Regions from separate parts of the Mesorhizobium sp. P2_A8 genome, predicted to be linked through region 1. Evidence: riboswitches for the same ligand, from Rfam matches in the RefSeq annotation. Region 1 holds a riboswitch; the other holds the start of a gene.

The links. Region 1 has a riboswitch for thiamine pyrophosphate ahead of AC1D10_RS18400 (YkoF family thiamine/hydroxymethylpyrimidine-binding protein). Riboswitches for the same ligand answer to the same signal wherever they lie in the genome.
Region 2: another riboswitch for thiamine pyrophosphate. It lies ahead of thiB (thiamine ABC transporter substrate binding subunit); the one in region 1 lies ahead of AC1D10_RS18400 (YkoF family thiamine/hydroxymethylpyrimidine-binding protein).

The regions. Positions count from the first base shown of each region.
Region 1 covers NZ_JBFUDB010000006.1:39,830-54,339, forward strand. Annotated here, with positions in the region: gene AC1D10_RS18330 (acyltransferase family protein) at 1-182, opposite strand, end outside; gene AC1D10_RS18335 (acyltransferase family protein) at 404-1,501, opposite strand; gene AC1D10_RS18340 (glycoside hydrolase family 108 protein) at 1,585-2,301, shown strand; gene AC1D10_RS18345 (hypothetical protein) at 2,301-2,522, shown strand; gene AC1D10_RS18350 (hypothetical protein) at 2,524-2,751, shown strand; gene AC1D10_RS18355 (hypothetical protein) at 2,736-2,921, shown strand; gene AC1D10_RS18360 (hypothetical protein) at 2,921-3,244, shown strand; gene AC1D10_RS18365 (DUF982 domain-containing protein) at 3,599-3,838, shown strand; gene AC1D10_RS18370 (hypothetical protein) at 3,835-4,320, shown strand; gene AC1D10_RS18375 (hypothetical protein) at 4,493-5,200, opposite strand; gene AC1D10_RS18380 (glycosyltransferase family 39 protein) at 5,394-6,938, shown strand; gene msrA (peptide-methionine (S)-S-oxide reductase MsrA) at 7,073-7,591, shown strand; gene AC1D10_RS18390 (SDR family oxidoreductase) at 7,645-8,382, opposite strand; gene AC1D10_RS18395 (LysR family transcriptional regulator) at 8,530-9,450, shown strand; TPP riboswitch at 9,622-9,735, shown strand; gene AC1D10_RS18400 (YkoF family thiamine/hydroxymethylpyrimidine-binding protein) at 9,726-10,334, shown strand; gene AC1D10_RS18405 (ABC transporter permease) at 10,370-11,194, shown strand; gene AC1D10_RS18410 (ABC transporter ATP-binding protein) at 11,191-11,970, shown strand; gene AC1D10_RS18415 (ABC transporter substrate-binding protein) at 11,963-12,985, shown strand; gene AC1D10_RS18420 (tetratricopeptide repeat protein) at 13,123-14,510, opposite strand, start outside.
Region 2 covers NZ_JBFUDB010000001.1:993,539-1,008,048, reverse strand. Annotated here, with positions in the region: gene thiQ (thiamine ABC transporter ATP-binding protein) at 101-883, opposite strand; gene thiP (thiamine/thiamine pyrophosphate ABC transporter permease) at 876-2,498, opposite strand; gene thiB (thiamine ABC transporter substrate binding subunit) at 2,743-3,741, opposite strand; TPP riboswitch at 3,785-3,898, opposite strand; gene AC1D10_RS04905 (thiamine diphosphokinase) at 3,987-4,631, shown strand; gene AC1D10_RS04900 (ABC-F family ATP-binding cassette domain-containing protein) at 4,633-6,453, shown strand; partial or broken gene AC1D10_RS04895 (hypothetical protein) at 6,548-6,601, shown strand; gene AC1D10_RS04890 (hypothetical protein) at 6,666-6,731, shown strand; gene AC1D10_RS04885 (hypothetical protein) at 6,754-8,409, opposite strand; gene AC1D10_RS04880 (adenylosuccinate synthase) at 8,485-9,783, opposite strand; gene AC1D10_RS04875 (DMT family transporter) at 9,997-10,908, shown strand; gene serA (phosphoglycerate dehydrogenase) at 10,965-12,563, opposite strand; gene AC1D10_RS04865 (phosphoserine transaminase) at 12,730-13,905, opposite strand; gene AC1D10_RS04860 (outer membrane protein) at 14,110-14,510, opposite strand, start outside.

The sequences.
Region 1 (14,510 bases):
CCAGAAATCGGGGCAGTCGAATACTTCCTGCCCATCAGAAATCCGGACAGCACGAAAAACAGTTCGACACCGATGATGCCGCACCAGGCAAATGTGAGGGGATGCCACGGCGCATCGGTCGCGAAATGCTGAAGGAACACTGACAGCGCGGCAATGCCGCGCAGCCCATCGAGCGCGAACATTCGCGCATTATTATCCTGCAAGCTAAATTCCCCCGTCCAGGCCGACTATAGCCAGAATCCCAGACTTAACAACTGCCCAGAGAGGGCGGAAAGGAACTGCCTTGGACCGCAACTTCGCGCAGGCGCTTGCGCGTCTTGAAATCGGAAGGCGGGTGGTCGGACAAATCCGGCCGATCCCGGTGGCGCCACCATGAAGGGCGTTGACGCGCCGACTTCCGCCACTACGTGAGGGCCGGCGCCTCCGAGGCTTCCTCCGCTGCTGGCCGGCCGGATCGAACACCGTCACCACCATTGGCAACCGGTTGGAGGGGTGCATTCGCTGGTGGCTTGGGCGCCAGACGCGATATCCGTCTGCGCAGCGGCGTCTCGACGTAGCGGAATGAATAGTGGCTGACGACGGTAACGACCGCCAGCGTCAGCCAGAACCAGATGGCTGCCGGCAGAAGCGCGATCGGTGTCCACATTTTGAGCCCGAAATATATCGGCCCGTGTAGCAGATAGACGGAATAGGACATGTCGCCGTACCGCCGCAGCACGCCTCGCCCCAACAGGCGCCGCGCCAGCGGTGAGGCCGTTGCGACCAGCACCAGGGCGGGCAGATAAATCAGGTACAGCGGTCCTTGCGAAAGGCCGCTGTACAGGGATTTTGGCAGGCCAAGAACATCGATCATACCCGGCCATGAGATGACGTAGAAAGCGACCAGCACCACGAACGGAACATCATATGATTTCTCGGGCGCAAGGGTGATGCGTCCGGCGACGACGCCGGCGACGAACAGCGAAGCATACGCCATGAAAAGAGGCGTGCCGATCGCGGCCATCTGGCAAATGGCGACGGCCAGGATCAACAGGAAATTGGCGGCAGTGCCGAGGCGCTGGCAAAGCAGCCAGATCAGCGGGAAAACCAGATAGAACTGCATCTCCGGGGGGATAGTCCAGAACACCGATTGACCGTTCCAGAAGAGGTAATGCTGCCACCACATCTTCCACTCGAGCGCGTAGAAGGGGCGGATCTGACCGGTCAGCCAGAGCCAGGCATAGGCCGCAGTGATGCAGATGTAGAACAGCGGCACCACGCGGGCGACACGCTTGACCCAGAAGTCGAGCACGGCCGCGCCGGAAATCGGGGTGGTCGAGTAGTTCCGGCCCATCAGAAAGCCGGACAGCACGAAGAACAATTGCACGCCGACCAGACCGGCCCAGGCAAATGTGTGGGGATGCCACGGCGCATCGGTCGCGAAATGCTGAAGGAACACTGACAGCGCGGCGATGCCGCGCAGCCCATCGAGCGCAAATATCCGCTCATTGTTGTTCTGCAAGTCGAATCCCCCGGCCCAAGCCGACTACATAGCCAAGAATCCGAAACTCAACAACTTGCCCGCGAGGGCGGGAAGGAACTGCCATGGACCGCAACTTCGCGCGGGCGCTTGCGCTCGTCCTGAAATCCGAAGGTGGCTGGAGCGACAACGCTGCCGATCCCGGTGGCGCCACCATGAAGGGCGTGACGCTCGCCAACTTCCGCCGCTACGTGAAGGCAGGCGCCACCAAGGCGGATCTCAAGCAGATCAGCGACGCGCAGGTCGCCGCCGTCTACCGCCGTTTCTACTGGGACGCGGTGCTCGGCGCCGAATTGCCCGATGGTGTCGACCATGCGGTGTTCGACTTCGCCGTGAACAGCGGGCCTGGCCGGGCGGCGAAAACCCTGCAGGCGGCCCTGGGCGTTGCCCAGGACGGCCGGATCGGGCCGGCGACCCTTGCCGCCGCCAGGGCAAAGCCGGTCGGCGTCACCATCGACGCGCTTTGCGATGCGCGGCTGGCCTTTCTCAAACGGCTGCCGACATGGTCAACATTCGGGCGCGGCTGGTCCGATCGTGTCAAATCGGTGCGGACTCAAGCCTTGCTGATGTCGGCGCAACCAGCGGCGCCGGAGGCCGCGCCGGCGCCTGTGCCGGCTCTGCAACCGTCCGGTGACGAAACGGCCGCTGGCGATGTGCCTGCGGCCCGGCCTGTACCGTCGGCCGGCAAGACTGCCGTCGCGGCCGGCATCCTCGTCCTCATCGCTGGAACGCTCACGGCCTTCCGGCATCACGTCAGCGATCTTTTCGGGAGCCTCTTCTGATGAAATGGGTCAACACCAACGCACTGCACAATCTCCTCAACACGCTGATCGCGATCATCTGCGGCGGCGCCCTGGCCGGCTTCGACTGGACGATGTTCGGCGTCACCGATCGCACCGCGCTTCAGATCAGCGGCACCATCGCCCTTGCCAAGATCATCATCAACGCGGTGCGCGACGGTCCGCGCGGCATGGTCGCGCCGCCGCCGGCCGAGGAGAAATGAGATGGGAGCGCTCGCCCTGCTTGGCCAGTTCTGGCCGTATCTGCTTGCAGCGGGTGCCGCGCTCGCCGGTCTGTGGACGGCCTATGCCAAGGGCAAGGCTGGCCAGAAGGCCAGGCAGGATGCCGCCGACGACGCGGCGCGCAGCGAAGCCCGCAAGATCGACGACGCTGTCGCGGGCCGGGCGCCTGACAAAAACAGGGGGAGGCTGGCCAAATGGTCAAGATCATAGCCCTTTCGCTGATGCTGGCTGGCTGCACTGCCGCCGGCGGGTCGTTCTGCGCGGTCGAGCATCCCATCCGGCCGACAAAGTCGGAGGTGGAAACCCTTTCCGACGCGTCGGTAGCGGCGATCCTGGCGCACAACGAAAAGGGCCAGACGATTTGTGGATGGAGGCCGTGATGCACGATCTTTTCGACCTGCTCGGCATCAAGGGACCGGTCGTCGCCGCCGGCCTTGCCGGCGGTGTTCTGCGGGCGCTGTCGCGGCATCGCTACAAGCTGCGCGAAATGCTGGCCTCGCCGATCTGCGGCGCGCTCGCCGCGGCCTACCTGACGCTGCCGGTGGTGTCCTACGCCAGGATCACCGGCCTGCCGATGCCGGATCCGGCCGACGACACTACCACGCTTGCCGCCGCCTTCCTGATCGGCGTCTGCGCCATGTGGATTTCGGATATCCTGTTCGAGTTTGTCCTGCGCAGGTTCAAGCCTGCGCCGGAGGAGTGAAAACGCCAGCAGCAACCATTCCTTCCGCCGCTCGTTGACCTTGCGCCGGGTTGATCCGCGGCAGGACCCAGAACTGCCGCTGCCCATGGTGGCGGGCTTGTTGTTTGTCGGTTTCGTGCCAGGACCTGCGTCAAAGCAAATGTCGGAAGCGTACAGTTCCTCCGATAAGTAAATTGTGAATATCATCCTAAAGTTGCATATTATTTGCGCGATATGTCATAGTTAATGGACTGAGACTTGTTTAAGTGCTTCAATAAAATCGTCATGAGCTATTGCGCGGGCGCTGGTGCTTGAGAGCGCATAACATTCTCCCGCCCCAGCGGGAGCTATGTGGTGACAGTCAATCGACCTAATATGTTTTCTGGAATTCCCATCGAGAGACGTGACGGCACCATCTCGATTCTCAGTACACTTCCCCAGATGGCGGACGCTCTGGCAAACGACTGGCCTTCCGATGGCCCACTGTTTTTAGCAGCACTTGCTGCCCTGGTCGGGGAAAGGGTGGGATGTTGCAGCACAAGGGACGTCCACCGAGCCTTCATTGCCGCGGCTGTCGAAGCCGATTGTCTTCCCGACAGCTACATGAGGAAGTGAGCGACCAAATGCCTCTCACCCTGCGGACGACCCTTTGCGAAACGAGAGATGCGTTGCATGTGCTTCGAAGGGCTCTATTTGTCCGAGGGCATATCGAAGCAATGGGAGAGATCGATTCCCTCATAGGCGTCGCGGAAGGCAAGGCAGTCCACGCGATCGGCAACATTGACCGGGCCGAGTTTCGAAAACCCATTCTCGAAGCGGTGGCGAACCCGGCGATGCCCGAAGCAATCGTTTTCCCAGTCGCCCTGCCGACAAAGCTTGGCGAGCTTCGCGAACAAGGCATGGGCCTCAGCGCCTATTGCGGCAATGCGCGCTGCGGTCATTTGCGTTCGCTGGATCTCGATAGCCTGATCGAGATCTACGGCACCCACTACGATTTCATCAGCGAAAGGCGGCTGGCGTCGAAGCTGGTATGCAAACGGTGCCAGAATGTTGGGGGGAGGCTGGTCGTGGTCTCCGACAAGAGGCCCCGGTACTGAATGCCGGGCAGCCGGCAGTTCGTGGTGTGTTCGCGGGCAACTGGTACGATGTCCAGGTGTGCGCCCGACGATATCCGCCGCAACCAACCCCTTGTGGACCCTGTGACGGGTTGACACTGCAGAGCCAGCCCGCTGCCGCAAGGTGGCGGGCTTTTTTGCGTTTCCAGCCCGATCAAGCCAGGATGTTGACGGCGCGTGCCGCGACCAGCGCGATGGTCAGCAGCGAGATCATGGCCTCCGCCATCATCAGCAGCTTGGCGCGTTGACTGAGTGGCAGCGTGTCCGTCGGAGAGAAGGCCGTCGCATTGGTGAAGGCGAGGAAGAAATAGTCGACGAAGCCGGGTAGCCAGTTGCGAAGTTCACGGTCGTTCAGCGTCATCTGCGCGAACAGGAAATCGGCCTGTGCAAGCTTGACGAGGCCGCAGGTCGGCGGCCCGCCCCGGTCGGTGCTCCAGAACCACAGGGCAAAGACGATGACGTTGGTCACCCAGATGTTGAGCGCGTCGATCAGCAGCGTCGTGCCGCTGTTGCCGGCATGGCCCTCCAGCAAGGCTCGCACCAGCAGGACCAGCGAGCCGCAATTCATGACGCTGATGATGGCGGTCATGGTCAGGGCTGTTCTGCGGATCATGACACGAAACTGGCCGATCGCATGCCACTCGTGATCCTCGACCGCCTTTCGGGTGGCGGCCTGTGTCCAGGCCGTGGCCACCGACAAGGGCAGCAGCAGGGCGGCCTCCAGCCCCGGCGCCAGCCAGCGCGGCCCGAATGAGAGGTTGTTGATGACCAGAAGCTGCAGGCAGATGATGACGAGGACGGCCGCACGCGCCATCCAGAAATCGAGCGCGCGGTAGTGTATGACGGCATGCTGGTGGCGCATTGGAATCCGGATTTTCGAACAGGGCCAGGCGTGCAGCGCTGTCCTGCCTGGAGAGAGGAGCGCCGATGTTCCTGCTCGATCTTGGTGCTGCAATGGCACACAGCTATACTTTTTCGTAAGCTTCGATGTTTGGGGCTGTTCGTTAAACCGGACTATGTGATTTAAGCGCCGCATGGCGGGGATAGATGGATCCATGGACAAATGGGGGCCGGCGGGATTGCCTGCCGCCGGTGTCGATTCCACATCGGTTTTGTCCAGTCTGATCGGTCACCCCTGGTATCTGCTAGCGATTTTGTGCCTGACGCAGATAGTCTGCTGGACGGCGATGCCCGCACTTATCAACGTCTCGCCGCCCAACGATGTCGTCGAAGGCTTCATGTGGGGACGCGAATGGGTGCTGTTGACCTACAAGCACCCACAACTTCCCGCATGGCTGCTCGAGACCAGCCATCTTCTGACCGGATCGTTCCGCTGGCCGCAATATCTCGTGGCCCAGCTGACGATCTCGGCCACTTTCGTCCTGGTCTATCTGCTGGCCCGTGACTTGCTCGGGCAGAGGCGCGCGCTGGCCGCCGTGCTTTTGATGCCGTCGCTCTATTTCTTCGGTTGGCCGACCCCGCAGTTCAATCATGACTACGCGCAGATGCCCTTCTGGGCAGCCATCTGCTGGCTGCTGTGGCGTGCGGGCCGTGGCGGCGGGCCGGGCTGGTGGCTGGCACTCGGACTGGTGTCGGGCGTCGGGCTCTACGCCAAGTTCTCGACCGGCCTGCTGTTGCTGTTCGGCGCCATCTGGCTGTTGTGCGACGCACGGGCACGCAGCCGGCTTGCCACGCCTTGGCCATGGCTTGGGCTCGCCGTTTTCGTCGCTGTCGCAGCGCCGCTGGCCGTCGAGCTCTACCGCATCGATTTCCTGCCGCTGACCTATGCCGCCTGGCGCGATCAATGGGTGCTGGCCCATCGCTCCCGCTTCTATTACATCGGCGTCCAGATGGCCGGGCTCTGCGGCTTTGTCCTGGTGCTGGCGATATCAGGGCTGCTGCGGCGCTCGCCCCCGCCGCAAGAGCCCGTCGGGCGCGGTACGCTGGTCTATCTCCTGTGGATGGGGGTTGGCCCGGCGATCCTCGTCATGGTGGCGTCCCTGTTCGCCGGCGTAGGCGAGGCCTGGGGCGCGCCGATGTACAATCTTGCTGGCGTTGTGGCGCTGGCTCTGCTGGGCCACCGTCTCGCCGACGTCGAGATGCGAAAGCTGGCGATCTGCGCGCTCATCTTCATTGTCGGCATCTCCGGTGCCTATGCGGGCATCCGCTGGACGAAATGCAATCTGCGCGGGCGCATGGACGCCGTCTGCTGGCCGGCGCAGAAGATCTCGGATGAGGCCGAGGCCGTCTGGCACGCGGCGGCGCCCGATCGGCTCGACATCGTTGGCGGCCATGGCCTTCTTGCGCCGCTGGCGGGCCTCAATGCCTATGACAAGCCGTCTATCTTCACCGACCTGAGCATGCAGTACGCCCCCTGGATCACCAAGGAGCGGCTGCGCGACCACGGCATACTCCTGGTCTGGCCTGGGCGCGACGTGCCAGCTCAGCTGCAGGCGTGGGTGGGCAACGTCCCGGTCAAGACCGTTCTTTTCGACTGGTCGCTCAAGGCGCCGCCGGTGGCGATCAGTTTTGCCGCCGTTCCGCCCGGCGCGCCGCAGTTGCCGGGTGCGATCGACAGCCTCGCCCAAACGAGCAACTGAAGCAGGTCGGCCAGTCTGCTGGACGAAGCAAGCGACAATGCCCATTTATGGGGAGATCCAAACTTGCTTTTGCGCAATTCCAGACGGAAAAACCGCTACACTTTTCCTGGAATTGCTTTTGAGGAGACGTGATAATGGCGACTTCGACCCAACGCGCAGTGCTTGCCGGCGGCTGTTTCTGGGGCATGCAGGATTTGATACGGCGCTATCCCGGCGTCATCTCCACCCGTGTCGGCTACAGTGGCGGCGACGTACCAAACGCCACCTACCGCAACCATGGCTCCCATGCCGAGGCCATCGAGATCAATTTCGATCCTGCCATCATCAGCTATCGCACGCTACTGGAGCGCTTTTTCCAGATCCATGATCCGACGACCCGCAACCGCCAGGGCAACGATGTCGGGATGAGCTATCGATCGGCGATCTACTACACCAGCGATGAGCAGAAGCGCGTTGCCGGAGACACCATCGCCGATGTCGACGCCTCCGGCCTGTGGCCGGGCAAGGTCGTCACCGAGGTCGCACCGGTCGGCGACTTCTGGGAAGCCGAGCCCGAGCATCAGGACTATCTGGAGAAATATCCCAACGGCTACACCTGCCACTTCGTCCGGCCGGGCTGGAAGCTGCCGGTTCGCGAGAAGGCGGTTTCGTAGGGTTCACAGGATCGGGGCCAGGCCCCGATCCACGCCTTGCCGATTGCCGCAGATCAAGCCTGCTGCGTCGGATAGAGCGTCAGGATGTTGACGTTGACCCTTGGCGGCTGCGCGACCGCGTAGAGCATGGCGGCGGCGATGTCCTCGCTCTCCAACTGCTCCATGTCGCCCAATCTTTGCTCGACCGCCATCCGCACATCGTCGCGCATGTTGGCGGTGAATTCGGTTCTGACCGCGCCGGGTTCGATCACTGTGACGCGGATACCGTCCTTGCCGATTTCGCGGCGCAGCGATTCCGCCATGGCGCTGGCCGCATGCTTGGTGCCGGAATAGACCACCGATGGATGGATGTAGCGGCCGGTGCCGGACGAGACGATGACGATGTGCCCCGATCCCTGCCGTTTCATCGCCGGCAGCGCCGCGTTGATCGCGTAGAGCAGACCCAGAATGTTGATATCGACCATTTCCCGGTATTCGCCGGTGGTGGTGTTCTGGAACGGGGCGGCGACGCCGACACCGGCAACATTGAACAGCATGTCCAGCCGGCCATAGTCTTCCAACACGCGCCGGACCATGGCGGCTGCCTGGGATTCGTCGGTGATGTCGGCCTCGATGGCCAAGGCTTCGCCGCCGTTGTCGCGGATGCGTGTGGCCAGATCGTCGAGCCGCTGCCGGCGCCGCGCCGCGATGGCGACGATCGCGCCTTGCGCCGCCAGCGCCAGCGCGGTTGCCGCGCCAATGCCCGAGGAGGCGCCGGTTACCAGGACGATTTTTCCATTGAGTTTCCGCATGTTCGTTGCTCCTGCTCAGAAGGAGATTCAAAGGCATTCGGTGCCGATCCTGCTCGGCACGTTGGAGCCATATCCTCAATCTGGACTGCAGACGCCCTACGGAGAATATGATAGAATATCATCATACTCATTGGAGAATCCGGTATAATGCGCGGTAGCGAGTATGCGGAGCTGAAGGCCTTTGCCGCTGTCGTCGCGCATGGCAGCTTTGCCCGTGCGGCTGAAGATCTCCGGATGTCGGCGTCGACGCTCAGCCAGACGATCCGTCAGCTCGAAGCGCGGCTTGGCCTGCGCCTGCTCAACCGCACGACCCGCAGCCTCTCGCTGACTGAAGCCGGCGCGCGCCTGCATGCGCGCTTCGCGCCGGCCATGGCCGAGATGGAGGCGGCGGTCGGCGATGCGACCGCCTTGCGCGACACGCCGGCCGGCATCTTGCGCGTCCATATGCCAAGCGTTGCCGCCGCCACCTATCTGGAGCCGGTGCTCGGCCGTTTTCACCAGGCATGGCCGGACATCGTGCTCGATGTGACGATCGACGATGCGGCCATCGATATTGTCGAGGCCGGCTATGACGTCGGCGCCAGGCTAGGCGAATTTCTCGAAGCCGACATGGTCGCCGTGGCGCTTGGCGGCACGCTGCGCCAACTCGCCGTGGCCTCGCCGGACTACATCGCTCGTTGCGGATCGCCGTCGGCACCGGTCGATCTGCTCCACCACCGCTGCATTAACTGGCGCCGGCCGGGCAGTGCTGGCCTCTATCCCTGGGAATTCGCCAGGGATGGCCAGTGGTTCTCGGTCGCGGTCAACGGCCCGCTTGTCGTCTCCAGCCGCGACATGGCGATTGCCGCCGCTGTGCAGGGTATCGGCATCGCCTTCTGGGCGGAAGACCTCATGCGCCCGCTGATCGATGCCGGCCGGCTGGTGTCGCTGCTGGATGATTGGTGCGCGACCTTTCCCGGCTGGTTCCTTTGCTATCAGAAGCAGCGTCATACACCACCGGCCGTACGCGCCTTCGTCGATTTCCTGCGCCATGCGCATGCCGGCCGCCAGACGCTGCCAGCTGGTTGAGCGTTTGTCGCTCGAAAGGCCGGGGTTTCGGTCGCGGCAGCGAAGGTTGCCGACAAACTCCGGTCCGGCAGCACCGACGGTTTGCGCTCAGGGCCTGGGCCTGGCGCAATGCTTTTGGCGCAGAGCACCGAAAAAACGGCTTTCGCTTCAGCTCGAATGGTGCTTTAACCCGCGCATCCACAGGGGTGCTCCGTACGGTCGGGGCTGAGACGGGGGCGGCAAGCCCACAGACCCTAGAAGCTGATCTGGGTAATACCAGCGGAGCGAGGCGGGCGATGTTTTCAGGCGCACAGATTTCCCTATATCCCATGGCCGACGATTTCGTCGGTGTCATCCTTGGCGCGCTGGGCGCGCTCGATCCCTACCGCGACCGGCTCAGGATCGAGACCGACGACATCTCGACCTTGTTGGTCGGGCCGCCCGAAGTGCTGTTTCCGGCGATCCGGGACCTGTTCGTGGCGGCGGCACGCAGCGGCAAACATTGCGTGCTGTCGGCCACCATCTCGCGCGGCTGCCCCGGCGAGCCGGATGATCCGATCTGCAGCTCCGATGCGCTTGGCGGACCTGCCAGGCCACTCGGCCCGCGCAAGGACGCGGCAATCGCGGCGGTGCGCGGCGCGGCCGCCACCGGCCAGCCGGCGGCAGCGCAGTTCTCGCTCTATGTGATGGGCACCGACGACCACATGGACGAGATCTACGGCTGCATCGATTTTCTCAAGCAGTCCGGCGTCTATGAGCGCTCGAAGCATTTCTGCACGAAATTGCGCGGGGATGCCGGCGCGATCTTTTCGGCGCTCGACGAGGCCTTTTGCCGCTTCGGGCCCGGCGCCGGCCACGTAACCCTCGACGTCACGGTCTCGGCCAACAGCCCGTCGGCCGTCTGAGCCAGCCGCGCTTTCGCGCGACCTCGTCAAAGGTTATGTCCGTGGCCTCACCATCAGTCGCTTCGCGCCCGATCGCGAGCCTTGTTGTCAAGACAGCACCAGCCGTGATCTCGGTCGGGCTGCTGCTTCTGGCGTGGCAGCTCTACGCCACGTGTTCCGGCATCAAGCCGACGACGCTGCCGGCGCCGTCGCGCGTGTTCGAGCAGGCGGTGCTCAATCGCGAGGTGCTGGTCGACAATGCCATTCCCACCATTCGCGCCACGCTGATCGGCTTTGCCTTTTCACTCGGCGCTGCTTTTGCGCTGTCGATGCTGGTCGATTTCTTCCAGCCGCTGCGGCGTGCGCTGTTTCCCGTTTTCATCGTCAGCCAAACCTTGCCGCTGGTGGCGATCGCGCCGCTGGTGGTGCTGTGGTTCGGCTTCGGGCTGACGCCCAAGATCATGCTGGTGGCGCTGGTCACCTTCTTTCCGATGCTAGTGGCACTGGTCGAGGGCTACGAGGCGACGGAGACCGAGATCGGCCAGATGCTGCGCGCGATGGGGGCAGGGCGCTGGCGCGTCTTCGTGCTGGCGCGGCTGCCGTCGGCGCTGCCCTATTTCTTCGCCGGCCTGAGGATATCCATCACCTATGCCGTGGTCGGCGCCATCTTCGCTGAATATGCCGGTGCGGCGAAGGGGCTGGGCATCTACATGCTCAACGCCAAGAACAATTTCCGCCCCGATCTGGTGCTGGCCGCCGTCGGTGTCAGCGCTGCGCTGACACTTGTCCTGTTCGCGTTGACGGTGCTGCTGCAGCGGCTTGTCATGCCCTGGGAACGGGCCGCCGGCAAGCAACCCGCCGGCATGGGGCCGCGGCCATGAGCAGGCTCGAGCTGCGGCATGTGCGCAAGGCCTTCGGCGGGCTCGACGTGCTTGCCGGCATTTCGCTCTGCGTCGGCGCCGGTGAATTCGTCTCCATCCTTGGTCCATCGGGCGCCGGCAAATCGACGCTGTTCCAGCTTCTGACCGGCGCGCAGCACGGCGAGGGCGAGATGTTCTTCGACGGCGCGCCGCTCGACGACTACGGCAGGCATTTCGCATTCATGCCGCAGCGTGACGCGCTGATGCCGTGGCGACGCATCCTCGACAACACGACGCTCGGGCTCGAAGTGCAAGGCGTCAGGCGCAAGGCGGCGCGGGCGCGCGTCGCGCCGCTGTTTGCCGAATTCGGGCTTGCCGGCTTCGAGCGGCATTTTCCGGCGCAGCTGTCGGGCGGCATGCGCCAGCGCGCGGCGCTTTTGCGCACCGTGGTGCAGGAGCGCGACATGCTGTTGCTCGACGAACCGTTCGGCGCGCTCGACGCACTGACCCGCACCGCCATGCAGCGCTGGCTGGAACAGATGTGGCGGCATCACCGCTGGACGGCGCTGCTGATCACCCACGATGTGCGCGAAGCCGTGTTCCTGTCCGACCGAATCTATGTGTTGTCGGCACGCCCGGCCCGCATCGTCCGCGAAATCAAGGTGCCGCTGCCGCGGCCGCGCGATCCCACCGGAGTGGCCGCGCTGCAGGCAAGCACGCTTGAAGCCGAGATTCTCGACATCATCCTCAATCCCGGACCCAACCCACACCCATCCAAAGGATACGATCATGACTGACTTGACGCGCCGGCAAGCCTTGTTGCTGACCCTTGCCACGGGTGTTCCACTCATTGCCGGAGCGGGCCGGGCTCAAACGCAATCGGCGGTACAAAAGGTCACCGTCGCACTAGACTGGACGGTCAACACCAACCACATCGGGCTGTTCGTCGCCCGCGACAAAGGCTTCTATTCCGAAGCCGGACTCGAGGTCGACATCCTGCCCTACAGCGATACTGGGGCCGGCACGCTCGTTGCCAACCGCGTCGCCGATTTCGGCATCAACGGCACCATCAGCCTGTTCACCCAGAAAGCCGCCGGAGCTGACCTGAAGGGGGTCTATGCCGTGGTGCAATCCGAAACCGGCCGGCTGGTGTTCAACGCGTCGCGCAGCGAGATCAAAAGCCCGAGAGACCTTGACGGCCTGACCTATGGCGGCTTCGGCAGTGCCTGGGAAAACGCGCTGATCGGCACCATCATCCGCCACGATGGTGGCAAGGGCAAATTCGAGACGGTGACGCTCGGCACTTCGGCCTATGAGGCGCTGGCCAACGGTTCGGTCGATTTCACGCTGGAGGTCTCGACCTGGGAAGGTGTCGAAGCCGAGTTGAAGGGCGTCAGGCAGCGCAGCTTCATCTATGCCGACCATGGCGTGCCTGACGAGCACACGACACTGATCTCTTCGAGCGAAGCCTATCTCCAGGCAAACCCCAAACCTGCGGCCGCCTTCGTCCAGGCGACGCGGCGCGGCTACCAGTTCGCCGTCGACCATCCCGATGCGGCTGCCGCAATTCTGATCGCCGCCAACAAGGACGCGCTGACCAATCCGGCACTGATCGAGGCTTCGCTGAAGGCACTGATCGACGGCCATTACCTGCGCAGCCAAAACGGCGCCATCGGCACCATGGATCCGGCGCGAATGGACGCGATCGGCGACTACCTCTTCGCGTCCGGCATTCTGCGCGATGCCGACGGCAATCCGACCAAATCACGCCCGGATTTCGGGGGGTATTTCAGCAATACCTATCTGGGGTAGGTGACCAATCTGCCCCTGAGGGGAAGACCAGGAACTCGGGTGGTAGCCCAGTTGCTGGCGATCCAATAGAGCAGGGCGGTTTTGACATGTTCGCCCCGGCTCGCCCTGCAGCGACAAGGCAACCCTCCCCAAACCTGTTACAAGTCCTCGCCGGGTGCCTGTTCACGGCAGGTGCCGGCGCGTTTTGGATCAAGTTCGATCGCGCGCCGGCAGTCGTCGGCGGCGCTCTCATAGTTTCCCTGCGACGCCTTGGCGAGTGCGCGGTCATAATAAGCTTCGGCGTTGTAGGGATCCCGCTCGATTGCCCGGCTGAATTCGCTGATGGCGTCGCCGACGTTGCCTCGAATCTGCAGATCCAGCCCGCGCTGGATGCTCGAAGCTACGACGCCGGAATTATCCTGTTCGGGAAAGACGACAGGTTCGGCCGGCTTGGCCGCCTTGGGCGCAGCCGGGGATTCTGCGCCCGTCGCCTGCGTGCTGCATGCGCCGGTTTTTTTCGGATCAAGCTCGATGGCTTTTCGGCAATCAGCGGCTGCGCCGACGAGGTCTCCTTCGATCGTCTTGGCCAAGGCCCGATTGAAGTAAGCGCCGCTTTTGGGATCAAGGCTGATCGCCTTGTCATAGTCGGCGATTGCCCGGCCATGGTCGTTTCTGTCGGCCCACACCGTGCCGCGGGCAAAATAGGCGTTGGCGAAACGTGGGTCGATTTCGATCGCCCGGTCGAAATCGGCAATGGCGCCATCACTGTCGCCTTTGGCCGCCAGGTTGATACCGCGGTTGAGGTGAGGCGCGGCGTCCTTCGGATCGAGGCGGATCGCCTCGTCATATTCTGCCGTGCTCCTCTCCAGGTCGCCTTTTCGAGACCAGATAAAACCGAGGTTGTTGTGTGCCTTGCCGTTGTTCGGGTTGGCGATGATGGCTTGCTGGAAATCGTCGATGGCCCGTTCATTGTCGCCGCGGTTCATCCAGACAAGGCCCCGATCGAGGTAGGCCTCGCTGTTTTTCGGATCGAGGCCGAGCGCCGTGTTGTAGTCGGTCATGGCGCGCTGATCGTCGCCTTTTTGCGCCCAGGCATAGCCGCGAGCCGTGTAAGCCTTGGCAAATTTCGGATCGAGTACGATTGCCTGGTTGAAATCGAGCACGGCGCGGTCGCCCTTGTCTGTGCGGAACAGTGCCAGGCCACGCTTGTAAAAGGCGTCGGCGGCGCTCGGGTCGAGGCTGATCGCCTTGTCGAAATCGGCGATGGCGCGTTTATCGTCACCCTTCTTGAACCATGCCGTTCCGCGATTGAGATAGCTTTTGGTATATTGCGGATTGATGTTGATTGCCTGATCGAAGTCGATGATGGCGCGGTCGCTATCGCCCTTGTTGAACCACGCTGTACCTCTGTTGTAGTAGGCCGCCGGCTCGTTAGGGTCGAGGCTGACGGCCTGGTCGTAGTCGGCGATTGCGCGGTCATAGTCGCGCTTGTCATTCCACGCGATGCCGCGGTTGAAATAGGCGATCATGCGGTTGTCGTAGAATT
Region 2 (14,510 bases), on a different contig from region 1:
CAAATCACGGCCTGTGCCGGACCGGTGAGGCGGACCTAGCCACACTCCACCACTCATGGCAAGCAAACGCCACATCGCCTGGAGCCGGTTTGACCGTAAATTATGTCCGCTTCCGGGCAACATCCCGTGATACGGCATTCCCGGCGCTTGCACCGACATAGCGCCGGAACGCTTCCGGGCCAGCCCCGGTGAAGAAATCATCCGCCTTGCCGGTTGCCGCGACAACGCCGTTGTCCAGAAACACCACGTGCTCGCCGATGCGGCGGGCATCCCCCGGCTGGTGGGTGACGAACAGCACCGTCATGCCCCGTTCGGCGTGGACTGCGGCCACCAGATCCAGCATGTCGTCGCGCAGCGCCGGGCCGAGCGACGCAAAGGGTTCATCGAGCAGGAGCACCGGCCGGTTGCGTACCAGGACGCGGGCCAGGGCGACGCGCTGGCGCTCGCCGCCGGAGAGTTCACGCGGCAGGCGCTTTTCCTTGCCGCCAAGGCCGGTGCGTTCGAGCGCCTCGGCGATCGCGGCGCGGTCGGCTTCGGTCAGCCGCAGCGATGGCGAGCGGCCGAGCCCGACATTCTGCTCGACGGAAAGATGGGCGAAGAGGTTGTTTTCCTGGAACACCATCGACACAGCTCGCGCTGCCGGCGGCTCGGCGCTGACATCGGCGCCGCCGATCAGCACGCGGCCTGACTGCGGCGTCTCGAAGCCGGCCACCAGGTTGAGCAGCGTCGACTTGCCAGAACCGCTTGGCCCCATGATGGCGGTGATTTTCGACGCGGCGAAATCGACATCGAAGACAAGCGGCGCGTCACCATAGCTGAACGACACCTGGTCCAGCCGCACCGGAACACCCTTTTCAGACCTGCTGGCCGCCCCGTCAGGCATCCCGATCCTTCTCCCTTCCAAGCCAGTGCGCCGCTACGATCAACGCGAGGCAGACGAGGCCGAGCAACAGCGCCAGGCCGGCGGCGTCCTGCGTGCGGTAGCTGCCCATGCGCGCCAGCAGAAGGTAGGGCAACGTCTGCACGGAATCACTGCCGAACAGCGCGATGACGCCGAGATCGCCAAGCGACAGCGCCATGGCGAAAGCGAAAGCCGTGGCGAGCGGCCGCCGCAGCGATGGCCAGTCAACCACGATCAACCGGTTCCAGCCGGCAATGCCGAGCTGAGCACAGAGCCGTTCATGACGTTCGCTCGCCGCATCATAGGCGGGACGGACGGCGCGCAGTGCGAACGGCATCGCCATCACAGCGTTGACGGTGACGACCATGACCGGGGCGATGGCAAAGACATCGCCGACATGGCGCAGCAACAGAAACCAGCCCGCGCCGACGACGATCGGCGGCACGACGAGGACAAAACCGGCACCGGTATCGGCGGCGTGTTCCAGCATTGTCTTGGGACCAGTCCGGCGGTTCAACGCCAGCGCCCGGCGCGCCATGGTCAGCGCCAGCGACAACGTCACGGAAAGCAGCGCCGACAGGAAGGCGAGCACCGCACTGGTCAGCGTCGCCTGCCGCACGGCGACCTCACCGGCCAGCCGGCCGAGATCGGCGCCAAGCCCGGCCATCACCGTGGCGACCATCGGTCCGGCAACGAACAGCAGCGTCAGAACGATGAGCACGACGTTCAGTGAGGTCTCGGCCCCGTTGACCGAAAGATAGCGGCGTGTCGCAACCGGCAGATTGGTGTCGCCGACCACATTGGCGCCAAGCCGCGTCAGCGCCAGCACGACGGCAAACGTCAAGGCGATCTGCAGCAGGGTCAGCGTCACGGCGCGCGCGGGATCGAAATCGAAGCGCAGCGCCTGGTAGATGCCGACTTCAAGCGTTGTCGCGGCCGGCCCGCCACCGAGCGTCAGCACGGTCGTGAACGAGGTGATGCAGAGCATGAAGACAAGCCCGGCGACAGCCGGCAACGCCGCACGCAACGTTGGCCATTCGATCAGCCGGAACGCCGGCCGCGCCCCCATGCCGAGCTGGCTCGCCAGCCGCCACTGATCGGCGGGGATGGTCTGCAGTGCCTCGAGGAACAGCCGCACGCTGAGCGGCAGGTTGAAGAAGACATGGGCGATGAGGATACCCGACAGGCCATAGATGCCCGGCCAGTCTCCACCGCCGATCACGCTTAACACGCCGGCGAAATTGCCGGCGCGGCCATAAAGCGCCAGAATGCCGAGTGCCGCGACGATGGCGGGCAGCGCCAGCGGCACGGCGAACAGCTGCAGGATGAAGGCGCGGCCAAAGAAGCGCGGATGCCGCGACAGCGCGCGTGCCACGAACAATGCCGGCACCACCGAAAGCAGCGTCGAGAGTACGGCCTGCCACAAAGTGAAGCGAACAACGCGAAGGAGATAAGGATTGAAGGCTGCCCAGGCGCCGGAGAAATCGTGAACGCCTTCGACGAGCAGTCCGGCAAACGCACCGCCGATCAGCAGCGCGATGGCGGCAAGCGCGATGATACCGGCGCTGATGCGGGGGTCAGAGGACGCGCGTTGCACGCTGGACCGCCTGACCCGAGACCTGCCATTGACTGGAGTTCAGCGGGCGCCGCGTTCCTTCGCGCCTCCCTCTGTCCTGCCGGACATCTCCCCCACGAGGGGGGAGATCAGCCGTCACTAATCTCAGATGTCGCAGGACGAGCGCCAGCTCCCAAGCTGCCAATCTCCCTCCTTGAGGGGGAGATGTCCGGCAGGACACAGGGGGGCGCCGTAGAGCACTCATCTTCGATCAGTTTACCACAGCCTATTTGCTCATCACCGCCAGCCATTCATCCACCCAGGCCTTGCGGTTGGCGGCGACCTCCTCGGGGCTGAACAGTAAGGTCTTGGTCGGCTTGACCAGTTTGTCGAAGGCCGGGTTGAGCGGCTTGTCGGTCTTGCCGGCCGGAAACATCCAGTTTGTCTCGGGGATGGCATCCTGGAATTTCGGTCCGGTCATGAAGGCCATGAACTTTTCCGCCAGCGGATTCTTGGCCCCTGTGGTGGTGATGCCGGCGACCTCGATCTGCAGATACTCGCCCTCTTCGAACGACGCCGCCTGGTAACGCTCGGTGTTCTCGGCGACCATGTGATAGGCCGGTGAGGTGGTGTAGGACAGCACCATCGGCGCCTCGCCCTTGGTGAACAGGCCGTAGGCCTCGCTCCAGCCCGGCGTCACGGTCAGCACCTTCGCCTTGAGCTTCGCCCAGGCCTCCGGCGCCTTGTCGCCATAGACCGACTTCACCCACAACAGCAGGCCGAGGCCCGGCGTCGAGGTGCGCGGATCCTGGATGACAATCTTGTCGTCGGCACTGCCTTCGACCAGGTCCTTCAGGCTCTTCGGCGGGCTCTTCAGCTTCTCGGTGTCGTAGACGACGGCGAAATAGCCATAGTCGAAAGGCACGAAAATGTCGTCGCTCCAGCCGCCCGGCACACTGACATCGGACACCGCGCCATGTGGCGCAAACAGGCCTGTGGCCTTGGCATCGGCGGTCAGATTGGTGTCGAGGCCGAGCACGATGTCGGCCTTGGTCGATGCCCCTTCCAGCCTGACGCGGTTGAGCAGCGCGACGCCATCGGCGACCGAGACGAAGTCGACATCGCAGCCGCATTCGGCCTCGAATTCCTTCTTCACCACGGGACCCGGACCCCAGTCGGCGGTGAAACTCTCATAAGTGTAGATGGTGAGCTTGTCCTTGGCCAAGGCCGGCCCGGACAGGACCACAGCCATCGCAGAGACAAGAGAGTATAAAAGCGTGCGCATCGGCGCCTCCTTCGTTCGAATTGAAAGGAATTGAGGCGTCGGACTGTCCGAAACGTCTAATCCCTCCGCCGGTACAAACCGGATCAGGTTCAGCGGGTTGGCGACTTGCCTCTCAGCCGGTCCGCGAAGATCGCGTCCGGCACCCCGTTAGAGCGTTTCGACACATAGGCCCGGCCGATCCCTCACGCAAGTGGGAGTTTGCCGGCCTTCCGTTTCCCGTGCCGGGCTGGTAAGGGCCACACGATATGAGCACATTCACCATCTTGCTTGGCGGCGATCTCATCCACACGCCCCGGCTCGACCGCCAGGTCGCAGGCTCCCGCGTCATCGCCGCCGACGCCGGCATCGGCCATGCGCGGCTGCTGGGTCTTGTCCCGGAACTGTGGGTGGGTGATTTCGATTCCGTGCCCGCCAACCTGCCGGACGATCTCGCCGCCGTACCCCGCCGGACCTTCCCGGCGGAGAAGGACAAGACCGATGGCGAATTGGCCATCGCCGCCGCGCTGGAGCGCGGCGCGACCAGCCTGGTGCTCGCCGGCGCCTTCGGCGGCAAGCGCGCCGACCACGCCTTCCTGCATCTGGCGCTCGCCCTGCGGCTGGCCGAGGCCGGGACGAGGATGCTTCTGAGCAGCGGCGCCCAGGAAGGCGCCCCGCTGCTGCCCGGGAAAGCCGGCTTCGACTATGCCGACGGCACGCTGTTTTCGGTGCTCGGCTTTTCCGATCTTTCCGGCCTGACAGTCACCGGCGCCAAATGGCCGCTCGATCACGTCAAGGTGGCGTTCGGCTCGTCATTGACCATCTCCAACGAGGTCAGGGGTCGCCTCGAAGTCACGCTCGGCCATGGCCGCGCGTTGTTGCTAGCTCACCCTTATCCCCTACCTGAAAGCTGACATGGCCCCGCCTCTTCTCAATCTCGACGGGATAAAACTGACCTTCGGCGGCACGCCGCTGCTCGATGGCGCCGCCTTGACCGCGTCGGCCGGCGACAAGATCGCTTTGGTCGGCCGCAACGGGTCCGGCAAGTCGACGCTGCTGAAGATCGCCGCCGGCCTGATCGAACCGCAGGACGGCGAGGTGTTCCGCCAGCCCTCGGCGACCGTCCGCTATTTGCCGCAGATGCCCGACATGGAGGGTTTTGCAACGGTCCGCGCCTATGTCGAGGCGGGGCTCGGCCCCGCCGACGATCCCTATCGCGCCAGCTATTTGATGGAGCATCTCGGCCTGTCGGGCGAGGAGCGACCGAACGATCTTTCCGGCGGCGAGGCCAGGCGCGCCGCCCTCGCCCGCGTCATGGCGCCGGAGCCCGATATTCTGCTGCTTGATGAGCCGACCAATCATCTCGATCTCTCGGTGATCGAGTGGCTGGAAGAGGAACTCGTCCGCACCTCCTCGGCGCTCGTCGTCATCTCGCATGACCGCCGCTTCCTCGAGCGCGTATCGCGCGCCACCGTCTGGCTCGATCGTGGCCAAACCCGCAGGCTGGACAAGGGCTTTGGCCATTTCGAGGAATGGCGTGACCTTGTGCTGGAAGAGGAAGAGCGAGAGCAGCACAAGCTCGGGCGCCAAATCGTGCGCGAGGAGCACTGGCTGCGCTACGGCGTGACGGCGCGGCGCAAGCGCAACATGCGCCGGCTGGGTGAACTGCAGACCATGCGCCAGCGCTTCCGCGGCCATCGCGGCGCCGAAGGTTCGGCAACCATGGTGGCCAGCGACGCAGCCGAATCCGGCAAGCTGGTGATCGAGGCGAAAAACATCGAGAAGAGCTTTGGCGACCTCACCGTGGTCAAGGGATTCTCGACCCGCATCCAGCGCGGCGATCGCGTCGGCCTGGTCGGGCCGAACGGCGCCGGCAAGACGACGCTGCTGAAGATGCTGACCGGCGAGATGCAACCCGACGCCGGTTCGGTGCGGCTCGGCACCAATCTGGAGATCGCCACACTCGACCAGAAGCGCGAGGCGGTCGACCCGCAGGAGACGCTTGCGCAATATCTCACCGACGGACGCGGCGAGAACCTCGTCATCAATGGCGAGCAGCGCCATGTCGTCTCCTACATGAAGGATTTCCTGTTCAAGGCTGAGCAGGCACGTACGCCGGTGCGCGAGCTTTCCGGCGGCGAACGGGCGCGGCTCTTGCTGGCGCGCGTGCTGGCGCGGCCGGCAAACCTTCTGGTGCTCGACGAGCCGACCAACGATCTCGACATGGAAACACTGGAGCTGCTGCAGGAATTGGTGGCCGGCTTTGCCGGCACGGTCATCCTGGTCAGCCACGACCGCGATTTCCTCGACCGCACCGTGACCAGCATCATCGCTCCGGACGGCGGCGGCCGCTGGATCGAATATGCCGGCGGCTATTCCGACATGCTGGCACAGCGTGGCGGCACCAAGCTCGACGACCGCAAGGCTCGCCCGAAGGCCGAAGCCGGCGAAGCCCCAGTGACGGCCAAAAGTGAGGCCGCGGCGCCAAAGGGGCCGGCGAAGAAACTGTCGTTCAAGCAGAAATTCGCGCTGGAATCCCTGCCCAAGAAAATCGAGGCCGTGATGGCTTCCATCTCAAGGCTTGAGAACAACATCGCCGATCCGGCCTATTACGAGCGCGATCCGGCCTCGTTCCAGAAGACCATCGCCGCCCTCGACAAGGAGCGCGCGACACTGGCGGCGCTCGAGGAAGAGTGGCTGGAACTGGAGATGCTGCGCGAGGAGATGGAAGGGTAATGGTGTTCGCGGGCCTTATATTGGACGCATAAAGGGACGCGAACTCCATGCTTCAATCGAAGTCGGCGAAAATCCGTCGGCCATCAGTTCGCAGTTGATCGAAGACGCCAAAGCGTTGGGCATCAACATTTCTTGCGCCGCGGAGATGGGTATTGTGAAAGCGATCTCGGCGAAAAAGACGCGTCAATGGGCAAGAAGAGAACAACGAAGCCATTGCAAGCTGGAACGACCATGTCGGACGCAAAGGACTGCCCCAAGCCAAATATCGGCTGTTTTGATGTCGCCTAAGGCGCTCTCGTCTCAGCCCGCCGTCTTCGCCTGCCAGGCCTTGATCGCTTCGTCGAACACCTTCTCGCCGGGAATGCCCTTTTCCATGGTCAGCAGCGCCCGCCGACCGGTCTTGTAGACGACCGGCACGTCGATCCAGTCCTGCCCGCGAAGCAAGGTCATGTTGGCGTCCTCATCGGCCTTGGTGTCGTTGAGCGCGACGAGGAAGAAGCCGTCGGCGATCTTGGCCGGGATGCCGATCAGCGGGCTGCCGGCATCTTGCTCAGAACTCTTCATGGCGACACGCAGAATGTTGTCGACACCGCCGCCTTCGAAGCCGTCGGGCGTCAGGAAGATCATCTCGATGATGTGGCTGGCCGGCAGTGTCTGGTCGGTGTTGCGGCGGATGGTCATGCGCAACTGGATGTCCTTGCCCGGTATGGTTGCCTCAGCGCGGATTGCCGGCTCCGGCGGCAGGTCGCCACCGGGCGATTCCTGCACCAGTGACCAGACGATGCTGCCGGGCTCCGCCGAACCCTGGGCGGTGCTGGTGCGTTCTTCATAGAAGATCGCCTTCTGGCCGACCGGCAGCGCGGTTTGCGCGGGCGCGGCCGCCGGTGCTGGCGGCGTGGCGCCTGCCGGTGCCGGAGGAGTGGCGGCAGCATCAGCCGGCGCAGCGGGCGCTCCGCTGGCAGGTGGCGTTGCGGGTGCCGTACCCGGCGGCGGCGTTGCGGCGGGTGCGGCCGCGGCCGGGGTGCCGGTAGCCGGGGCGGAAACCGCCGGCGCGTTCGTCGCCGAGGGCGGCGTGGTCAGCGCGGCGACCGATTCGCCTTCGCCGATGCCGCTCTGTCCGCCGGCCGGGCCGGGATCGACTTCGCTGCCCTGTGGCGTCAGCCGCTGCGTGAATTTCGTGCCTTCGGTTTCTGTGCCGGCAGCTGCTGGCGCCGGCGGCGTTGCCGCGGCATCGGTTGCCGGCTTGGCCGGCGCCGGCTTCACCGGTTCGGTCTTGACGACCTTGGTGCTGCCGTCAAGTCCCAGCATCTTGCCGAAGGCGTCCTTGTTCAGCCAGATACCATAGCCACCGCCGGCAACGACCAGCAAGGCGACGATGGCGGCGATCAGCCCGCCATAGCTGCGCTTGCGTTCTGCCGGGCTCAGGCGCTCAAAAGTATCCGACACCGGCTCTTCGTTGCTTGAAAAGACATCGACCCCGTCGTCGGCCACCTCCTCGCTGTCCATGCCCGGAAGGGCCGTGTCAGCGCGAGCAGAAGGCGCCGCTGTCGGCTTTTGCCAGCTAGGCTCGACCTTGGCGACAGGTGGTGGCGCCGGTCGATATGGTTCCGGCTTGCCGAGAGGCGGCGGCGGCCAGGTCGGTTCTGCCTTCGCCGGTTGCCGTGTATGGCTCGGCTGGTTCTTGTTGCGGTCGATGGAAGAAAAGATGTGTTCCAGTTCCGCCAGCGGGTCGGTCTCCGGACCGCTCTTGGCATAGTCCCGCTCGACACTTACGACAGCGTCTTCCAGGGAGCGCTTCTGCTTGGCTATGACCTCGGCGGACAGCGGCGGCGAAAACTCCGCAAGTTTCTTTTCGAGCGCGGAACGCGCGCCGTCATAGATCCGCTTGCGCGTATCGAGTCCCGGCTCGCCGTGCTTGTCGAGCTGCCTTTTCAGAACAGAAACGAAATCTGCCATGCTTCGGTCGACCTGTATTTTGCTCCCGGGCCGGCCCCCGCAAATCAGCCGCGATGCCCCGGAAAGGCTGAGAAACTAGTCTTGAAACGGATCGGTCACAAGTATCGTGTCGTCCCGTTCCGGACTTGTGGATAGGAGCGCGACAGGGGCGCCGATCAGCTCCTCGATGTAACGAACATATTTGACGGCCTGGGCCGGCAGGTCGTTCCAGCTGCGCGCGCCGGCGGTGGTGCCTTTCCAGCCCTCCAGCGTCTCGTAGACCGGTTCGACGCGCGCCTGCGCGCCCTGGCTGGCCGGCAGGTAGTCGATCATCTCGCCGTCGAGACGGTAGCCGGTGCAGACCTTGATCTCGTCCAGCCCGTCGAGGACGTCGAGCTTGGTCAGCGCGATGCCCTTGATACCGTTGACGGCGACGGCCTGGCGCACCAGCACCGCGTCGAACCAGCCGCAGCGGCGCTTGCGGCCGGTGACGACGCCGAACTCATGGCCGCGCGTGCCGAGAAACTCGCCGATCTCGTTTTTCTGCTCGGTCGGGAACGGGCCTTCGCCGACGCGCGTCGTGTAGGCCTTGGTGATGCCGAGCACGTAGCCGATGGCGCCCGGGCCGACGCCGGAGCCGGCGGCCGCCTGGCCAGCGACCGTGTTCGACGAGGTGACGAACGGATAGGTGCCGTGGTCGATATCGAGCAGCGTGCCTTGCGCGCCCTCGAAAAGGATGCGCTCGCCGGCCCGGCGCTTGTCGTCGAGGATCTTCCAGACCCGGTCCATATAGGGCAGGATCTCGGCCGCGACCGAGGTCAGTTCATGCATGATGGCGTCATGCGTGACTTCGGCATGGCCAAGCCCGCGACGCAGCGCATTGTGATGCGTCAGCAGCCTGTCGACCTTCAAGGGCAGCGTTTCCAAATCCGCCAAATCCATCACCCGCACTGCGCGCCGGCCCACCTTGTCTTCATAGGCGGGGCCGATGCCACGACGGGTCGTGCCAATCTTCGTTCCGGAGTTGGAGGCGGCGTCCTCGCGGAATCCGTCCAGCTCCCGGTGCAGGGACAGGATAAGCGCTGTGTTTTCGGCTATTTTCAGGCGCTCCGGCGTCACGTCGACACCCTGCGCCTTGAGCTTTGCCACCTCGGCGACGAAAGCATGCGGGTCGAAAACGACGCCATTGCCGATGATGGACAGCTTGCCCTGCCGCACGACACCCGACGGAAGCAAGGACAGCTTGTAGACCTTGCCGTCGACGACCAGCGTATGGCCGGCATTGTGGCCACCCTGGAAACGCACCACCACATCGGCGCGTTCCGACAGCCAGTCGACGATCTTGCCCTTGCCTTCGTCGCCCCATTGCGAGCCGACGACCACCACATTGGCCATGTTTCTTTTCCCTTGAGACGCCGCCGAGCGGCTTGAATATGGTTCGAAACGACAGGCCTCTATAACGTCAAGACCTCGTGAGCGCGACCTTTCTTTGCCGCCAAAAATGCGCTGAGGCACAACAATTTTCGGCTTTGACATCATTTACTTGGGCCGAAGGGGGCAATAGGCCGGCAAACACCGCTGCTCACCTCTGGCGGCCGGAATCCCGCGATGTATCGAAGCGCCTACATATTCCTGTTGCTCACCACCTTGCTGTGGGGCGGCAATTCGGTGGCCGGTAAGCTGGCGGTCGACCACGTCTCGCCGATGACGCTCGTCTTCCTGCGTTGGGTGCTGGCCGTGGCGATCATGCTGCCGATCGGCTTGCAGACGATACGCGAGGACTGGCCGATGGTGCGCAAGCACTGGCTCGTGCTGGCGGCCCTTGGCGCCAGCGGCTTCACCTTGTTCAACACGATCTTCTACACAGCGCTCAACTACACGACTGCGATCAACGTCTCGATCGAACAGGCGGCGATGCCGATCCTGATCATCGTCGCCAATTTCGTCTTCTTCCGCCTGCGCGTGAACTGGGCGCAGATTGTCGGCGTCGTGCTGACCATCGCCGGCGTGGTCCTGACCGCCTGCCACGGCGACCCGCGCCGGCTGTTGACGCTGGAGCTCAATTTCGGCGACGCCATCATGCTGGTCGCGGTGTTTCTCTATAGCGGCTATTCGGTCGGACTGCGGCTGAAGCCGGTGATGCACTGGCAGAGCCTGATGCTGGCCCTGTCGGTTGCCGCCCTCGTCACCTCGCTGCCCTTCTTCCTGTGGGAGGTCGCCGCCGGCAAGGTCATCGTGCCCGACGCGCGCGGCTGGGCGGTCATCGTCTATACCGCGATCGGCGCCTCGGTCATCTCGCAGATCTTCTACATCAGGGGCAACGAACTGATCGGTGCCAACCGCGCCGGCCTGTTCATCAACCTGGTGCCGATCTTCGGCACCCTGCTGTCCGTGCTGATCGTCGGCGAGACGTTCCAGCTCTATCAGGCACTCGCTTTGGTGCTTGTGCTGGGCGGCATCGGGCTTGCCGAATACAGCGGGCGCAAGGCAGCGAGACTGCCGTCAGCCAGAACACGATGAACGAACGAAAGGCGCGGGCCAGGCCGCGCCTTTCGATCTTTCGCAACAGCTCGGGATCACATCGCGTTGATGTCGAACTGCAGCCGCTTGGCCGAAGCGATCGACTTGTGCGCCTTGACCTGTTCCAGCACGTTCTCCGGGAACGGTGCATCGAGATAGAGCAGCGCGATCGCATCGCCGCCCGGCCGGTTGCGGCCAAGCTGGAAGTTGGCGATGTTGACGCCGTTCTCGCCGCACACCGTGCCGAGCAGGCCGATGATGCCCGGCGCGTCGGCATTGGTGGTGTAGAGCATGTGCTGGCCGACCTCGGCGTCGAGGTTGATGCCCTTGATCTGGATGAAGCGCGGCTTGCCGTCGGAGAAGCAGGTGCCGGCGATCGAACGCGTCCTGTGCTCGGTCGTGACCGTCAGCTTGATGTAGCCGTCGAACACGCCCGATTTGTCGCGCTTGACCTCGGCGACGATGATGCCGCGCTCCTTCACCATGATCGGCGCCGACACCATGTTGACGTCGGAGACCTGCGGCCGGATCAGCCCGGCAAGTGTGGCGCTGATCAGCGCGCGCGTGTTCATCGTCGCGGTCGAGCCGTCGAACAGGATCTCGACCTCCTTGATCGGATCCTCGGTGACCTGGCCGACAAAGGCGCCGAGCACTTCGGCGAGCTTGACGAAGGGCTTCAGGCGCGGCGCTTCCTCGGCGGTGATCGACGGCATGTTGATGGCGTTGGAGACGGCACCCTTGATCAGGTAATCGGCCATCTGCTCGGCGACCTGCAGCGCGACATTCTCTTGGGCTTCCGCCGTCGAGGCGCCGAGATGCGGTGTCGCCACCACGTTCTCCATGCCAAACAACGCGTTCTGCTCGGCCGGTTCGACCTCGAACACGTCGACGCCGGCGCCAGCCACCTTGCCGCTCTTCAGCGCCGCGATCAGGTCGGCCTCGACGACCAGCCCGCCGCGCGCGCAATTGATGATGCGCACGCCGTTCTTCATCTTGGCGATCGCCGCGGCGTCGATGATGTTGCGCGTCTTGTCGGTCAGCGGCGTGTGCAGCGTGATGAAGTCGGCGCGGGCGAAAAGCTCATCCAGCTCGACCTTGTCGACACCGAGTTCCTCGGCACGTTTGTCCGACAGGAACGGGTCGAAGGCGATGACATGCATCTTCAGGCCAACGCCGCGCGTGGCGACGATCGAGCCGATGTTGCCGCAGCCGATGACGCCCAGCGTCTTGCCGGTGATCTCGACGCCCATGAAGCGGTTCTTCTCCCATTTGCCGGCATGGGTCGAGGCGTTGGCTTCCGGGATCTGGCGGGCCAGCGCGAAGATCATGGCGACCGCATGTTCGGCGGTGGTGATCGAGTTGCCGAAGGGCGTATTCATCACGATGATGCCCTTGCGGCTCGCCGCCGGGATGTCGACATTGTCGACACCGATGCCGGCGCGACCGATGACCTTGAGATTGGTGGCGGCGTTGATCAGCTTTTCGGTGACCTTGGTAGCCGAACGGATGGCGAGGCCATCATATTGGCCGATCACTTCGGCGAGCTTTTCCTTGTCCTTGCCGAGGTCGGGCAGATAGTCGACCTCGACGCCTCGATCCTTGAATATCTGCACGGCGGTGGGAGAAAGTTTGTCTGAAACGAGAACGCGGGGCATGGATTTGATCCTTTGCGATTGGCGTCCCTCCCGCTTGGGAAGGGTCGGCGCGAAGCGCCGGGATTGGGTTGTTGCGGCCGACGCGGCCAAATCTTGTTTGGATGGTGAGAGCTGGGTGGAGATGACCCCACCCCGTCCTCCGGCCATCCTCCCTTCAGGGGAGGACTCAGGCCGCAGCCTTGAGCGACGCCTTCTGCGCGGCAAAGGCCCAGTCGAGCCAGGGCAGCAGCGCTTCGAGATCCGACGTCTCGACCGTCGCGCCACACCAGATGCGCAGGCCGGGCGGTGCGTCGCGATAGGCGCCGATGTCGTAGGCGACACCTTCCTTGTCGAGCACTGACACCAGCCCCTTGGCGAAAGCCGCCTGTCCGTCGGCGTCGAGCGCGGACACGTCCGGATCGGTGAAGGACAGGCAGACCGAGGTGTTCGACCGCGTCGCCGGCTCGACGGCGAGATGACCGAGCCATGACGACTTGCCGACAAAGCCGTCGAGGACGGCGGCATTGGCATCCGCTCTGGCGACCAGCGCCTCGAGGCCGCCGATCGACTTCGCCCAGTGCAGCGCGTCGAGATAGTCCTCGACGCACAGCATCGACGGCGTGTTGATGGTCTCACCCTTGAAGATGCCTTCGATCAACTTGCCGCCCGAGGTCAGGCGAAAGATTTTCGGCAGCGGCCACGCCGGCTTGTAGGTCTCCAGCCGCGCGACGGCTCGAGGCGACAGGATCAGCATGCCGTGCGCGCCTTCGCCGCCCAGCACCTTCTGCCAGGAGAAGGTGACGACATCCAGCTTCTGGAAATCGAGCCTCTGTGCAAAGGCGGCCGAAGTCGCGTCGCAGATGGTCAGGCCCTTGCGATCCGCAGGAATGAAATCGCCATTCGGGACGCGCACGCCAGAGGTGGTGCCGTTCCAGGTGAAGACCACATCGCGATCGAAGTCGATCTTCGCCAGATCCGGCAGTTCGCCATAGCCGGCTTCGATCCTGCGCACGTCGGCCAGCTTCAACTGCTTGACCACATCGGTGACCCAGCCGGAGCCAAAGCTCTCCCAGGCGACCATGTCGACGCCGCGCTCGCCGAGCAGCGACCACAGCGCCATCTCAACCGCGCCGGTGTCCGACGCCGGCACGATGCCGATGCGGTAGCCGGCCGGAACCTGGAGGATTTCCCGCGTCAGCTCGATCGCCTGTTCGAGCTTGGTCTTGCCGATCTTGGCGCGGTGGGAGCGGCCGAGCGCAGCCGCTTTCAGCGCCTCGACCGACCAGCCGGGGCGTTTTGCGCAGGGACCTGAGGAAAAATTGGGGTTTGCCGGACGGAGTCCGGGCTTCGTATGTGTCGTCATCGTGGTCTATCCTTCCAGATAGTGGCCCCTCGTTGGGGAGGGGTGGCCCACGGACGGCGATATTCGTTCGGGCTTCGGGCGTCAAGAGGAAAGTTTTTGTCGCTGCCGGGATACCGGCGATCGGCGATCAGGATGTCGTGACTTCAAAAGCAAACGGCGGACCGAAGAGATCCGCCGTCATTGTCTTCATCCGAACCGAGCCTGCTACCAGAGATCGTAGCGCAGCCCGAGCTTGATCTGATGGTTGCTGATCCCCTTGTGGACCGGAAAGGAAGTCAGGCTTTCGGCCGTCACATATTCGGCGTCGGGGGCGGAAAAATACTGATAGCCCAGATCGACGGAAACATTCTTGGAAACCTGATAGGCAAGGCCCGCATTCAGCGTATAGGCCAGGGAGTATTTGGTCTTGTCGTCGTTCAGGACGAAATCGTCGGTGGGATCAAGGTTGTCGGTGAAATAGGTCGCCGAAAGCTTGCGCGTGCTGCGGACAACACCGATACCGGCGCCGAGATAGGGCGTGATCCCGACATAGGTGCCAAGATCGACATAGCCGTTGAGGATGCCCGAGAAGGCGTAATTCTTCAACGATGCAGATGCTTCGGTTG